Regions from separate parts of the Salinivibrio sp. YCSC6 genome, predicted to be linked through region 2. Evidence: predicted binding sites of a transcription regulator. Region 2 holds the regulator's gene; the other holds the start of a gene.
What was found. The regulator MetJ, encoded in region 2, represses methionine synthesis genes. The targets are predictions, from matches to a motif close to TTAGACNTNTANANGTCTAA.
Positions count from the first base shown of each region.

Region 1: metN (methionine ABC transporter ATP-binding protein MetN) is a predicted target of MetJ. The motif match lies at 3,530-3,549, and genes of this name have one in related genera.

Region 1 is NZ_CP039516.1:2,037,365-2,045,030, forward strand. It holds gene E8E00_RS09330 (chromosome partitioning protein ParA) at 1-1,409, opposite strand, end outside; gene E8E00_RS09335 (serine/threonine-protein kinase) at 1,399-2,712, opposite strand; gene E8E00_RS09340 (LysE family translocator) at 2,780-3,403, opposite strand; gene metN (methionine ABC transporter ATP-binding protein MetN) at 3,670-4,704, shown strand; gene E8E00_RS09350 (methionine ABC transporter permease) at 4,694-5,380, shown strand; gene metQ (methionine ABC transporter substrate-binding lipoprotein MetQ) at 5,494-6,309, shown strand; gene E8E00_RS09360 (addiction module antidote protein) at 7,083-7,325, shown strand; gene E8E00_RS09365 (reverse transcriptase domain-containing protein) at 7,643-7,666, opposite strand, start outside.
Region 2 is NZ_CP039516.1:2,686,367-2,694,032, reverse strand. It holds gene E8E00_RS12535 (SPOR domain-containing protein) at 1-523, opposite strand, end outside; gene cytR (DNA-binding transcriptional regulator CytR) at 595-1,632, opposite strand; gene priA (primosomal protein N') at 1,779-3,977, opposite strand; gene rpmE (50S ribosomal protein L31) at 4,196-4,411, shown strand; gene E8E00_RS12515 (malic enzyme-like NAD(P)-binding protein) at 4,664-5,917, shown strand; gene metJ (met regulon transcriptional regulator MetJ) at 6,032-6,349, opposite strand; gene metB (cystathionine gamma-synthase) at 6,522-7,666, shown strand, end outside.

The sequences.
Region 1 (7,666 bases), 650 kb from region 2:
TACATACTTGTGTTAATGGTTTTTAAACTGGGCAAACCATGTTTATCTAATATTTTTATTTGATTGTATTGATAGATAGTCCCGCCTAACCAACTTTCATTAACTGGCAAGTACTCCCAACTAGTGTATTGATAGCCCTTATCTATATCAAACCAACTCACAGTAACATTGAGTGCAGACAAAGTGGTCTTACTCGTTTCATTCAGCCACCAAGCATCTCGATACAAAAACTTATCCATTAACTGATAGCTCGATTCTGTGATCGGACAATGATCTGTTTCTTTAGGCCCTTCTAGGATACGATCACCTTTCATTAACACGCATTGAGATGAGGTTTCTCTGCCATTAAATGTTTTCTTTATCCATACTCCAGAATAATCAATAAAACTCTCTTTATTCTTCGGATAAATAAAAGACACGCCTGCAGCAACATTGTTGTGATCAACGTGCTTTTTTTTACCTAACCCCTGAGATTTCTCCATTAAAAGATGCGTTTTCTCATCGTAATTTATGGCAATAGAACGATATTTCCAATCGCTACCATCTTGTCGATCGTCAATGTAAAAGCCATTCAATTGATATTGTCGACAGCCCTGCTTGGCACAACTTACTAGGCCTCGTTCACCACCAAATTCATTGAGTGGGCTGACCACTACCTTCTGAACGTTATTGGGAACAAGCTGGCATCCTTCGAATCTATCGCCTATTGAAGGATATTCTATGATCGTATCATCTTTTATCTCAAAAGTCGTTTTCCCTATCGGAGCGTGGTAATAAGGGTTCCTTAGTTGGTCAAGATTAATGGCGCAGATACTCCCTTTATAGTCTCTTTTCTTGACGGTTTCATAGATGAATACTGTATCTTTTGCATCAAGCACTTTATGCTCTGAAGCAAATCTATCCTTAATATACTCGTGGCTTTTTTTAAGGTGACGAGCAGCTTCTTCGATGGATACAAATGCAAGTTGAAACTCATCTAGGTGACTATCTAAATAGCTCAAGTCGAGATTGTTTAGTGTGTTTATTAACTCAGTATTACTCCTCACACTGTCGTCAATCGTGATGTTATTACGGTTATTTGGTGTACTATCCAGTGACATCAGTAAGCGAGTAAGATTAATACTTCTACTTAGCTGAGTGGAAATATTATTAGGAGTCACAATTTCTTGACCTGAAATTGCACTAATTAAAGCTCCGCGGTTATCTTGACCTAAATAAAATTTAACAGCGTCACCCTCATCATATTCAAATCGACCTTTATCCGTAAAGCCTTGATGCCCCGAGGATGTTTCGTAATATAAACCTGTAACAGGAGCATCAATAAAGTAGCCACTTAATTTCGGTTCACTTTGCGCTGGCAGTATCACACTCATGTAGGATAGTAAAAACAGTGTAATTTTATTTTCCATTTTTTGACGTACTCGGATGAGGGACCATCATAGCGACAATTAATTTTTGTTTAACATCATCAGAGACATGGGGATTTGCAAGAATTTGACGACGAGAAAGATCTAACATCACCTCAAAACTAACCGGGTGGTCGTACGTTTCTTTACCATGAAACATCAGCTGTGTCAGATGCATAACCAGCTCTTCAGATGCCTGTTTTTCAGAATAAAGCTGCTGATTTTTATTCACTAACACTAGGCTAAACACAAACGCAGACACGACCAACACAGTCGATAAAAATAGAGGGATAGGCCGTCGTCGTACTAAACAGCGTAATTGATAGAGCCAATTATCTTGCTTAACAGAAATCGGCTTTTTATTCATCACATGAATAACGTCATTACGAAGCTGGTTGACAGTCACGTAGCGATTATCTGCCTCTTCTTCTGTCGCTTTAGTAATTACCAATGCCAACTCTTGATTGGGCTTTTTACCGTCCGCAGTCAACAGAAATGCTAACAATTTGCCTAATGCGTATACATCTGTTTGTTGGGTAAGGTATTCGCCACGTTTTTGTTCAGGGCTTGCATAACGCTCACTGTAGGCCAACACACCATCGTCACTATCAGGGCTTGGATAGCATTCAAGTTTCTGTGTGAGGTTAAAGTCGATAATTTTAGCCTGTCCGTCTCTATCAATCAGGATATTATCCGGCTTAATATCACCATGAATCATTTGGTGGCGATGCGCATGCTCAATCGCTGAGCAAATCGACACAAACAAGGATAGTCGTGCCTTGTGCGACGTTGGCTGCGTTGCTATCTGCTTTCCAAGCGTGCATCCATCCACATACTCCATGACAATATAAACACACCCGTCACTGATCCCGCCATCAAACACCTTTGCGATACAGGGGTGACTTAAACGCGCCAACATCTGTGCTTCTTTGAACAGAGAATTTCTACCGATAATAGGGTACAAAGAAGGGTGGATACACTTTATGGCAAGTTCTTGTTCAAACGTACTATCATCGCGATAAGCGCGATACACAACCCCCATTCCACCGCGGCCAATCTCCTCACCGAGACGATATTTATCCAACGTGGTATTCGGTTCAAACGGCTGTGATGCGATGAAAGATTGAGCCCCATCTGACCAAATTTGGCTCAGCAATGGCTGTGTATCGCAATGATAGAATGGCAAGAGTTGTGCGTATTGAGAGGGAGACGTGACTTTCAACCGACTTAACCATACTTCCTGTTCTTCCTCGGACAGATCGAGAAAATCATAAACAAGCTGCGTCTCAGCCCCACTAAATTGCACAATAATCGACCAAGTCTATGAATTTAAGTGGTTATTTTAATTATTTGCAGAATTATTAAAAGTTAATTCACCCCAACGCCAGCCAAAATCCGACCCCAATCATCAGGGTGCCGGCGATTCGGTTCAGCAATTGTACATTGCCCTTTTGCTGCAAAAACTGACGCAAGGTACGCCCACCGCTGGCATACAGCATAAGACAACTGAATTCCGTGCAAAGAATGATCAACACCAGCACGCTCAACTGACTGGGTAGTGACATTGCAGGGTTAATAAACGGCGGCAACAGCGAGATCATAAACGCCCAACCTTTCGGGTTGGCAATGGCGGTCACAAAGCCTTGCGCGGCCAACGACAATGCCGAGGCTTCATTGGGGCTATCGTTATCCTCATTTGGGATCGCCATCTTGCCGCGAGAGCGCCACATTTGTACGCCTAAATACGCCAAGTACACACCACCGACATATTTAAACACCTGAAATACGGTGGGATAGTTCAGCATCACCGTCGCCACACCAATGACAGAGGCTATCGCGACCAGCCCCACGCCGATAAGCTCGCCCCACATCATATGTAAGCTACGCTTAACGCCAATTGTCATGCCAAGGGTCATCGATAACGTCATGCACATGCCGGGCGTAACCGACACAAAAAAGAAGGTGGGAATAAACAGCGTCAGCATGGTGGTATCAATCAACAGGGGAGACATAAAAACAACAGTCTTAACAGTTAGGTACGGAGACTATCAGTTAACGCGCTTTCCCTGCAGAGATCAAGCCCTTCGCTCACTTTATAACCGGACGGTTAGACTTATTGCCATTTGGACGTCTAGAAGTAAAAATATCCATTGACTTGTTTTTAACGAACCCATAGCATCAATAACCAGAGAGACCCGACAGCCAAGGTGCAAGGCGCTGGACAGCTGCGAGATGTCATAAGATTTATCGCTAAGGACATGTGATGATTGAGATAAAACAACTCAACAAGGTATTCGAACTCGGGGAGCGCCGAGTTCATGCCCTTAAAGACATCAATTTATTTATTCCGAAAGGAAAAGTGTTTGGTGTGATTGGCGCCTCTGGCGCGGGCAAAAGCACGCTGATCCGGATGGTTAACCTGCTTGAGCGCCCAACCAGCGGCTCAGTGACCGTGGGTGGCGTCAACCTTACTGCGCTGCCTAACCGTGAGTTAACCCAGGCGCGCCGTAAAATAGGCATGATCTTCCAACACTTTAACCTGCTGTCTTCGCGCACCGTGTTCGACAATATCGCCCTGCCGCTGGAGCTCAGTGGTACGCGCCGCGATGAGATTGAAACGCGCGTCAGCGAATTGCTGGATTTGGTCGGCTTGGCCGATAAGCGTGATGTGTATCCCGCCAGCCTCAGTGGTGGACAAAAGCAGCGTGTCGCTATCGCTCGCGCGCTGGCGCCAAGCCCAAATGTATTGCTCTGTGATGAAGCCACCAGCGCACTGGATCCAGCTACAACCCAATCGATTTTGTCACTGCTACAAACCATTAATGAAAAGCTCAACCTCACCATTTTGCTGATCACCCACGAAATGGATGTGGTGAAGCGCATTTGTCACGACGTGGCGATTATTGGTGATGGCGAACTGGTTGAGTCTGGCCCCGTAGGCGATATTTTTGCTCATCCTAAATCCGAGTTAGCGAAAAACTTTATTCGCTCCACCTTGGATTTGTCGGTGCCACATGACTACGCCCAACGCTTACAAAAAGACTACTTTAAAGGCAGCTATCCGCTGGTACGTCTAGAATTTACAGGCGCCACCGTCGACGAGCCACTGATCAGCCAGATGTCGCGCTTATTTAATATTGATATCAGCATCTTAAGTTCTGACATTGATTACGCCGGCGGCGTGAAATTTGGTCTACTCTTGGCGGAGATTATGGGCCCGAAAAGTGCTGTTGATGATGCAATTCACTACCTAAAAAAACACCATGTCGCCACGGAGGTACTTGGCTATGTCGATTGATGCGTTAACCCAATGGATTGGACAAAACCAAGCACTGATTGAACTGCTGGCCGATGCCACCGGCCAAACCATTTACATGGTGTTGGTCTCCGGACTGCTTGGCTTTGTATTCGGGATCCCACTTGGCGTGCTGTTGCACATCACCAAAAAAGGCGGACTGAAAGCACAGCCACGGGTTAATCAAATTTTGGGCGCTGTCGTTAACATCGGCCGTTCCATTCCGTTTATTATTTTGTTGGTGGCTATCATCCCATTCACTCGCTTTGTGGTGGGCACCTCCATCGGCACCGCGGCAGCGATTGTGCCGCTGACAGTCGGCGCAATTCCATTTATTGCGCGTTTGGTAGAGGGTGCGCTTTTAGAGCTACCCGCAGGGTTGGAAGAAGCCGCAAAAGCGATGGGCGCAACCCCAACGCAAATTATTTACAAAGTGCTGCTGCCCGAAGCCCTACCGGGGATCATCAATGGTGCCACCATCACCTTAGTCACCTTGGTGAGCTATTCCGCCATGGCGGGCGCTGTCGGCGGTGGCGGCCTCGGGGATGTGGGCATTCGCTACGGTTATCAGCGCTTTGATACCACCGTCATGCTAATCACGGTTGTGATGCTGGTCGTGCTGGTACAAGCGATTCAATCATGCGGAGATTACTTAGTGCGTCGCACAAATCACCGCTAAACACCCAAACACATAAACACAACATTTGTCCCAGCCACTTGGGATGACACACGGCCACAAGTGGTGCGGGACTACCGTCAAAACGGATACGTTTTTTAAAAGGGAGACAGACAATGAAAACCACGATTAAAACACTGCTTGCCACACTCGGACTGGCCTCAACCCTTGCCCTTACCGGCTGTGGTGAAAAAGAAGCTGCCGTGCAAGACAACAGCAAAATCACCGTTGGCGTTATGGCCGGTGAAGAAGCACAAGTGGCCGAATATGCGGTTCAAGAAGCCAAAAAACTCGGCCTTGAGGTGAAGCTCATTACCTTTACCGACTATGTGTCCCCTAACGCCGCCCTCGCCGATGGTTCTGTGGACGTGAATGCCTTCCAGCACAAACCGTACCTCGACGCACAAATCAAAGACCGTGGCTACGAGTTTGCGATTGCAGGCAACACCTTTGTGTATCCAATTGCGGCCTACTCTTACAAACTTGATAGCGTGGCCGATTTGCCTGAAGGCGGCAAAATTGCCGTGCCTAACAACCCATCGAACCTTGGCCGTTCGCTGGTATTGCTGGAACAACAAGGCATTATCAAACTTAAAGAAGGCGCTGGCATTAACGCCACTAAACTGGATATCGTTGAGAACCCGAAAAACGTGGAAATCATCGAGCTAGAAACGCCACAACTGCCTCGCTCACTGGAAGACGTGGACATTGCGATCATCAACAACACCTTTGCCGCGGGCGTGGGCCTAACCCCAAGCAAAGACGGCCTGTTTGTTGAAGACAAAGAATCGCCTTACGTGAACCTGATTGTGGCGCGCAAAGACAACGTAGACGCTGAAAACGTGAAAAACTTTGTTAAAGCCTACCAAACCGACGCGGTTTACAACGCCGCAATGGAAGTTTTTGACGGCGCAGTGGTAAAAGGCTGGTAAGCCAGTCCGCTCACCACACTTAAATACTCAAGCCCGCGCTGAAAAGTGCGGGCTTTTTGGTATCCGCTGAGTGATGATTTGGGTGCCAAAGAGTAAGGTATGTTTTTTGTTAAATCGAAGCCTTTATCTGTTGCTCTAATGTAAAGGATGACGTATCTAGTGGAAAACTATGAGAGATTAATTCAAAAAACCACGAATGCCTTCACTTTTGCCCAAAACGGTTGGTACATTTAGACACCCCAAAATCTAGATATGAAGCCACATAGGGCGAAAAGATAATGCCAACTCATTACATTTTATCGAAGAAGGTTTATGAGTAAATCTGACAAATACCTTTCATTAATCACATTCTTATTTATCACTCTCGCTATATCACTGACTAGTGGCTATCAATACATTGGTGATTTTGTAGAGAAAGGATTAAGCGCACTAAGCATGTTCATCGGCTACTTTGTCCTTATCGCATTGTTTTCCATTTATAAAGACGTATCTTTGTTTACTAAAAAACAGCTGATGTCTATTGCGTTTCTATCAGTATTCATCACACTCGCGTCTTATATCTATCCATATTTTAAATACTCAGAGCAAAACCCAAGCGACCTAATGTCAACTTTAATCTATGACATTGTAATAAACGTGATAATTTTTACTCTTCTCTTTAAGGAATCAAAGCGTGAACGTAGCCAAAGCATTCCCGAGCAGAAGATTATCTAGTCCCAAGCTACACTGTCATCAGCAACCCGATTGATATATTCGCATGGAGACAGACCGTTATGACAACAACGCCCAAACCTCCATTGAGCACTTTTGATCCAGCGGAGTTCTTGGATAACCAAGAAGCACTTCAAGCTTACTTAGACGAAGCGGTGCAAACGGGCGATCCCGCATTTATCGCCGATGCACTCGGTGTGATCGATCGTGCCAAAGGAATGGCAGATATGGCCAAGCACACCGGTCTTTCACGAGAAACGCTCTACCGTACTTTCAGCCAAAAAGGCAATCCCTCAAGACACTGATCGCGATTGTGAATGCGTTAGGGGTGGAGTTAAGATTTGGTGATTCGAAGTCAGTGAAGTCATAGCGGCGATAGCGGTGCTGCTATAGCAAGCCCCGCATTGAAAATGCGAGCTTTTTGGTGGTGTAACGCGAAAAGGATAAGTCGGACGTCGCTCTGACTTGGAAATGGACATTTTCGTGTTACGAATAGGATCAATACGCATTCGACTCGGATGAAAAAATATATGGATAACATCTATACTCATGTTCAATGTTACGGAACCACTACAAGGACTGCAATAGGCGTTAGCTATTAAGCTAGCGCCTTTATCTTTAACTATTTTATATTGGACTCGAAAAC
Region 2 (7,666 bases):
CGATACCCGCACGACGTAGCATGTTGCGATCTCGCTCAGCTTGGCGTTTACGTGGGTAAGGGCCGAGCACCACACGGTACCAAGCGCCTTTTTCGCCTTGGCTGACTTTGATTTGGCTTTCAAGGCCTTGAAACGCAATCATCGCTTTACGCTCACTGGCTTGTTCGCGGCTGCGGTACGCGCCACATTGCATCAGGTAAGGACGGGTTGATTGAGGAATTTCTTTCGCTTCAACCTCCACCTTTTTGCTTTCCAGCTCTTCGATGTAGCTCCATTTTTCTTTGGGCTTTTCAGGCAAGGTGCTTTTCGGCTGCGGCTTTGCCGGTGCAGTGGGTTGCTGAGGTTGCGCTGGCGCCGGCGTATCGGTTTGGCTCAAAAGGTATAAACCATAGCCAAACGCGCCCACGAGCGCGATCGCAAGCAGTGCCCATTTGAGTGGGAAGCCTTTACGAGCCGGTGGTTGGCGACGGGAGTTTTTTTTGCGTGGCGCTTTGCCACGTTTGACGTAATCACGAGTTGCCACAGCAAATAATCAAATCAAGAAGCCAGTAAAGCGCTCATGTTACTGGCTTCAACCCGTGCTGACTAGTCTTACTATCGAGACGGGGGCGCGACACTCTCACGGATCACCAATTTGGCATCCAGTAAGCGAGAGCCGGCGTTCACATCTCGTCCGCGTAAGATACTGAGTAACATCAGCATTGCTTGACGACCAATGTCATAGCGAGGCTGTGATACCGTGGTAAGCGGTGGATCGCAGTACTCAGCGAATTGAATGTCATCAAAGCCGACAATAGAAATATCTTGCGGCACACGCATGCCCAAACGTTTTGCCTGCTGCATGGCACCCACTGCCATCACATCACAATGACAGAATACGGCGGTGGGGGGCTCAGGCAGGGATAACAGGCTTGTCATGGCCCGAGCACCAGATGCAAAACTGAAATCCCCAGTCACACTGTAGGCGGGGTTAACCGTGATCCCAGCTCGGCGCAGTGCTTGCTGGTAGCCTTGGGTGCGGAACTGTGTCAGTGCCGTATGGGTTGCGCCGGTAATGTTGGCAATACGGGTATGCCCCACTTGGGTCAGGTAGTTGACTGCCTCGAATGCCGCGGTGAGGTTATCGATATGCACGGTAGGCAACTCGAGCTCTGGCGCATATTCACAGGCCATCACCAAGGGGGGAAGATTTTTTTGCTCTGGCTTGCTGACATCAAATGGGACATCCGTGCCCAAGAGCAGCATGCCGTCGGCTTGCTTGGTAAAGACTAAATTCACAAAGGAGTTTTCACGGTTTTGCTGCTGGGCGCTGTCGCCAAGCAAGACCAAGTAGCCATGTTCCATCGCCGCTTCTTCGATACCGCGAATGATCTCACTAAAGTAGGGATCGCAGATATCCGGAATGATCGCGACAATGGTCTTAGACTCATTGCGGCGAAGATTGCGCGCGAGTGAATTGGGGGAGTAGCCAGCTTCAACCACGGCCTGTTCGACCTTCTTACGCGTGGATGCAGACACCTTTTCAGGGTTCATCAGTGCGCGCGAGACCGTGGCAGTAGATACACCGGCAATGTGGGCAACGTCCTTCATTGTCGCCATAATGACAGTCCTCTTGTTGTCTGAGTTAGTCAGATCAGTAAGTTATTCACTCCTCTGACCTGTCTAGGATGCGTCAGTTTGCGAAGGTATTCTACCTAGGCTTGGCCCATATAAATACGAACAAGCTAACACTTATTGCAAAGAAATCGTGATCTACGTCGCTTTAATGCAAGGGAATGTTAAGAAAGGTCTTGCGGCTCAACATCTAATGACCATCTAACTTTGCGTGACAAGGGCAATTGTTGGATGACGGGCAAGGCAACGGTGAGCCATTGTTGCATCACTTTTCGTGACGGTGCCTGGATCAGCAGTTGCCAGCGATAACGCCCTGCGCGTCGCGCCATCGGCGCAGGCATCGGCCCCATAATGTGTACCTCATCATGTTGAATGGGTGAGGCGGCCAAGGTTTGTCGGACTTGCTGTAAAAATTGCTGCACGCTGTTGTCCTCATGCCCTTCGGCACGAAACAGGCTTAAGAAGGTATAAGGGGGCAGCCACGCTTGGCGACGTTCTGCCAATGCAGAGTCAGCAAACGCCTGATAACCCTTGTGGATCAGCGCTTGAATGAGACTGTGCTCAGGGTGGTGAGTTTGCAAAATCACCGTACCGGGTTTGCTGGCGCGGCCAGCTCGCCCGGCGACTTGTACCATCAACTGCGCGAGACGCTCTGGGGCACGGAAGTCATTACTGAACAAGGCGCCATCCACATCGACAAGCGCCACTAAGGTGACATTGGGAAAGTGATGACCTTTCGCAAGCATTTGGGTGCCGAGTAGGATTTGATACTCACCTTTTTCGATGCCGGCGAGATAGCTCTCTAGGCTGCCTTTGCGTCGGGTATTGTCGCGATCGATACGGACCGTATTGTAGTCGGGAAACAGTTCGCCCAGCTGGGCTTCGAGTTGCTCGGTCCCCACGCCCACACTGATCAGCTGTGTCGAACCACAATCCCCACATTGGGGCGGCACGCGTTTTTGATGCCCGCAATGGTGGCAGCGTAACTCTTGATGCTGTTGGTGGAGGGTGTAGTAGGCATCACAGCGTTGACAACTGGCGAGCCAGCCACATTCGTGACACATCATTGCAGGCGCATAACCACGGCGGTTTAAAAACAACATCACCTGATTTCCCTGCTGAAGATGCTGACGCATTTCGGCAATTAAGGGCGCCGATAAGCCCGCCTCAAGATGGTGGCCTTTGATGTCGAGCACCCCTTGGCGGGCGGTGACTGCATTGCCCGGACGTTGGGTTAAGCGTAAGTATTGGTATTTTCCCGTTTGTGCATTGTGTAGCGTTTCCAATGACGGTGTTGCCGAACCGAGCACCACAGGTATCTTTTCTTCATGACCGCGCATTACCGCCAGATCGCGTGCATGGTAGCGAAAGCTGTCTTGCTGCTTATATGAGGGATCGTGCTCCTCATCAATAATGATGATGCCAAGCTTCGCCATTGGGGTGAAAAGTGCTGAGCGTGTTCCAATCACAATTGCAGCTTGATTGTCGCGAGCCGCCAGCCACGCGCTGAGTCGCTCCGTATCATTGAGCCCCGAATGCATCACGGTAACCGGGACGTTAAAGCGGCGTTCGAATCGGCGGATGGTCTGCGGGGTGAGGCCAATTTCGGGCACCAATATTAACGCCTGCTCGCCACGCGCTAAAACCGGCTCTAAGACGTTTAAATACACTTCGGTTTTGCCCGAGCCGGTAATACCTTCTAAAAGCACACAGGCAAAGCCATCGCTGGCGTTGATGGTGGCAACGGCCATGGCTTGTTCATGGTTCAGTGAGGGCTTGTCTTCACTGATGGTAAAATGCCGTGCCCAAGCTTTGCCTTCAAGCGGTGGGGTGTAAGGCGCGATCCAGCCTTTGTCCACCAAGGTATTAATCACAGCGGGGGTAATGTCTTGCTCCACGAGGTCGGCATGCGGAGTAGGGCCGTGAGTGAGCAGGGTTAACACACGCGCTTGTTTTGGCGCGCGGGTAAGCCCGGTCACCGGTTGATTCTGTCCGGCTTCGGTCAATTGCCACCATTTTTGCTGCTTGAGCGCTGCGGGTCGACCTTTGCGCAGTAGCGTCGGCATCACGGCGCCCATCGCATCGCCAAGTGGATGATGATAAAAGCGACTTGCCCATTGCAACAGGTGATAGACGGCAGGAGTCCAAAGTGGCGCGTCATCCAATACCTCAGTGATCGCCTTGACTTGATGGGCGGCAACACTAGGTGTGGTGGTGATGGCAGTGACAATGCCGACCTTATGCTGGCGACCAAAAGGCACCTTCACACGTGCTCCCACCACAGGGACGTGTTCGGTAATCCGGTAATCAAAAGTTTTCGCCAGCGGGACCGGTAAGGCCACTTGTGCAAACTGTTCCATCACAACATCTTATCGGCTAACAAGACGCTCAGTGTAACGGCTTGACCCAGGTAGGCAAAGCCTTGTTGTTGGATACAAGGTGATGGGCGACTGCACAAAAAAGTTGCGAAATCGAGGTCGCTTGATTAGAATTGCGCGCCTTAGAAAATGTTTGTTAACGACGTGTGGTGCCCGGCTTAGGATCGGGAGAGCGACACGGCCTTCACTATGAGGTTATCCCTATGAAAGCTGGTATCCATCCAGAGTACAAAGCTGTCACTGCTAAGTGTTCTTGCGGTAACGAATTCGCGTTCAACACCACTCTTGGTAAAGACATCAACCTAGACGTGTGTGACAAATGTCACCCATTCTACACTGGTAAGCAACGTATCGTTGACACCGGTGGTCGTGTTGACCGCTTTAAGAAGCGTTTCGGTGCCCTTAGCAGCAAAAAATAAGCCGCTAACAGCCGAATGCGAAAAAGGGGTGCGAAAGCGCCCCTTTTTTGATCCCGTCGTCACCTTTTTAACGTCTAGAGGTCGGAGGTTAACGTTCGGGGCCGTTTTAGACTGGTGGACCTTTAGCCACTGCGTTAACATCGTTTATCTTGCTCGAATCTACCCTGTGGTTTGAGTATAGCGTTGCTGATATCAGCAGCCTTCCCAGCTGATATTGGTGCATCCCTTCACGATAATAACTAGGAACACTACATGTCGGACGATAAACGCCAGCAAGCGCTGGATTATCATGCATACCCTACTCCCGGAAAAATCTCTGTTGAATTGAGCAAGCCTGCTGACTCGGCGGCGGATCTGGCGTTGGCATACAGCCCAGGCGTTGCAGAGCCGGTCCGTGAAATCGCTCAAAACCCAGACGCTGTGTATCAATACACCGCAAAGGGCAACATGGTTGCGGTGATCTCAAACGGTACCGCCATTTTGGGATTGGGTAACTTAGGGCCAATGGCCTCAAAGCCCGTCATGGAAGGTAAAGCTTTATTGTTCAAGCGTTTTGCTGGCTTGGACTCGATCGACATTGAAGTCAAACACCGTACTATCGATGAATTCGTGGATACCGTTGCGAACATCGCGGATACCTTTGGGGGCATTAACCTTGAAGACATCAAAGCGCCGGATTGCTTTGAAATTGAAAAACAGCTGATTGAACGTTGTGAAGTACCTGTTTTTCACGATGATCAGCACGGTACCGCGATTGTTACCGCGGCGGGTATGCTGAATGCTCTTGAGCTGCAAGGCAAAGATATTCGTGAAGCCACCATTGTGTGCCTTGGTGCTGGTGCAGCGGCTGTTGCCTGCATGGAGCTATTGATCAAATGTGGCGCGCAACGCGAAAAAATCTACATGCTGGATCGCAAAGGCGTGATCCACACCCGTCGTGACGACATCAATAAGTACAAGCAATTGTTTGCCAACAATACCGACAAACGTACCCTCGAAGATGTGATTGAGGGCGCTGATTTGTTTGTGGGTGTGTCAGGGCCAGACTTGCTCTCGCCAGAGGCACTAAAACTGATGGCCGATAAGCCGGTTGTTTTTGCTTGCTCGAACCCAGACCCTGAAATTAATCCAGAGGTCGCGCATCAAGTCCGTGATGATTTGATCATGGGAACAGGGCGCTCGGATTATCCAAACCAAGTCAACAACGTACTCTGCTTCCCGTTTATTTTTCGTGGAGCGTTGGATGTGCGTGCCAGTGAAATTAATGATGCAATGAAACTGGCGGCCGTTGAGGCGATCCGTGGTTTGGCGAAAGAGCCTGTCCCACAATCGGTATTGGACGCGGCAGGTGTTGATGCGCTGCATTTTGGCCCGGATTACATTATTCCTAAGCCAATGGATGCACGCTTATTGCCACGCGTGGCTCGCGCGGTGGCACTTGCAGCGGTTGAAACTGGCGTCGCCCGTATCGAGATGCCAGACAACTATATGCTCGACAAGGCGTAACATGCTCGACAAGGCATAATGCGTGAGCGTTAGGAAAAACGTGCTCTCATAAAACCTGAAAAGGTTGTGCCGAGCACCGATGATGACAAAAAACCCGCCAATCGGCGGGTTTTTTTAGTATTCGCTATCGTCGAACTCGATACCTAGTTCTTTCATGATCTGACGCGCTTCAGCAGGAATGCTGTCAGGCTTGTCTTTGCGAATATCGTCATCGGTTGGCAATGGCTGGCCGGTATAAGCATGCAAAAATGCTTCACACAGCAGCTCACTGTTGGTCGCGTGACGCAGGTTATTAACCTGACGGCGTGTCCGCTCGTCAGTGAGAATTTTTAAAACTTTAAGTGGGATAGAAACGGTGATTTTTTTCACCTGCTCCTTTTTCTTACCATGCTCGGCATACGGATTAATGTAATCGCCGTTCCACTGCGCCATGTCTCACCTATCTTGATTATTGAATACCCAGAATGATGCTGCGGAGATTCTAGCTATATTAACCGCCACATGCAAAGCTGTATAGACGTCTAGAAGTGTTGACGTCTCAAAAAGTGCAGGGTAAGGTGAGGATAACAACGCTGGCTCGCGCACCACATCGCAAGGATGAACCATGACCCGAAAAAAAACTGACACCATCGCTGTAAGAACTGGCATTGGCACCGACACGCAACATCATGCGGTGGTTCCCCCTTTATATCTCTCGACCAATTATCGCTTTCCCGCGTTGGGGGATGTGCCCACCTATGACTATGCACGCGGAGGGAATCCGACCCGCGCCCAGCTAGAGCAAGCATTGACTGACTTAGAAGGGGGCGCGGGGGCCGTGGTAACCAACTGCGGGATGTCCGCGATTAATTTGGTGTTATCGCTATTGAATGCGGGTGACAAAATTGTGGCCCCGCATGACTGTTATGGTGGCACGTATCGCTTGCTTGAGTCCCGAGCCAAGCAGGGAATTTGGCAGGTTAAATTTGTCGACCAATCCGATCCAGACGCCTTGGCGAGCGCCTTGGCAGAATCACCGACGTTGGTGCTGGTGGAAACTCCATCTAACCCCCTGCTGCGCGTGGTCGATATTGCCGATATTTGCCAACAAGCGCATCAAGTCGGCGCTTGGGTGGTGGTCGACAACACTTTTTTATCTCCTGCTTTACAGCAACCACTTGCGCTAGGGGCCGACATGGTGGTGCATTCGACCACCAAATTTATTAATGGGCATTCTGATATTGTCGGTGGCGCGGTTATTGCAGCAACCAGTGAACTTGCCGAAACCTTAGCGTGGTGGGGCAACTGTATAGGAGCCACGGGCAACGCGTTTGACAGTTATATGACATTGCGAGGGTTGCGTACCTTAGGCGCACGGGTTAAACAACACCAGCAAAACACGCAAGCGGTACTCGCCTATTTGCAAACGGTTCCTGCTGTGCGCCAACTCTATTATCCGGGACTCACGACCCATCCGGGTCACGAAATTGCTGCCCGTCAGCAATCAGGCTTTGGTAGTATGCTGAGCTTGGAATTGGATACCGACAGTGACGGGGTGGCGCGTTTTATCGCAGGCCTTTCGCTATTTGCTTTAGCAGAGTCGTTAGGCGGTGTAGAAAGCTTGGTCACACACCCAGGCTCCATGACACATCGGGCGATGAGTGATGCGGCGCAAGCGGAAGCGGGTATCGCACCGACCTTGCTGCGCTTTTCAATCGGATTGGAAGATGCGGATGATCTCATCGCTGATTTGGCCAACGCTTTTGCGGC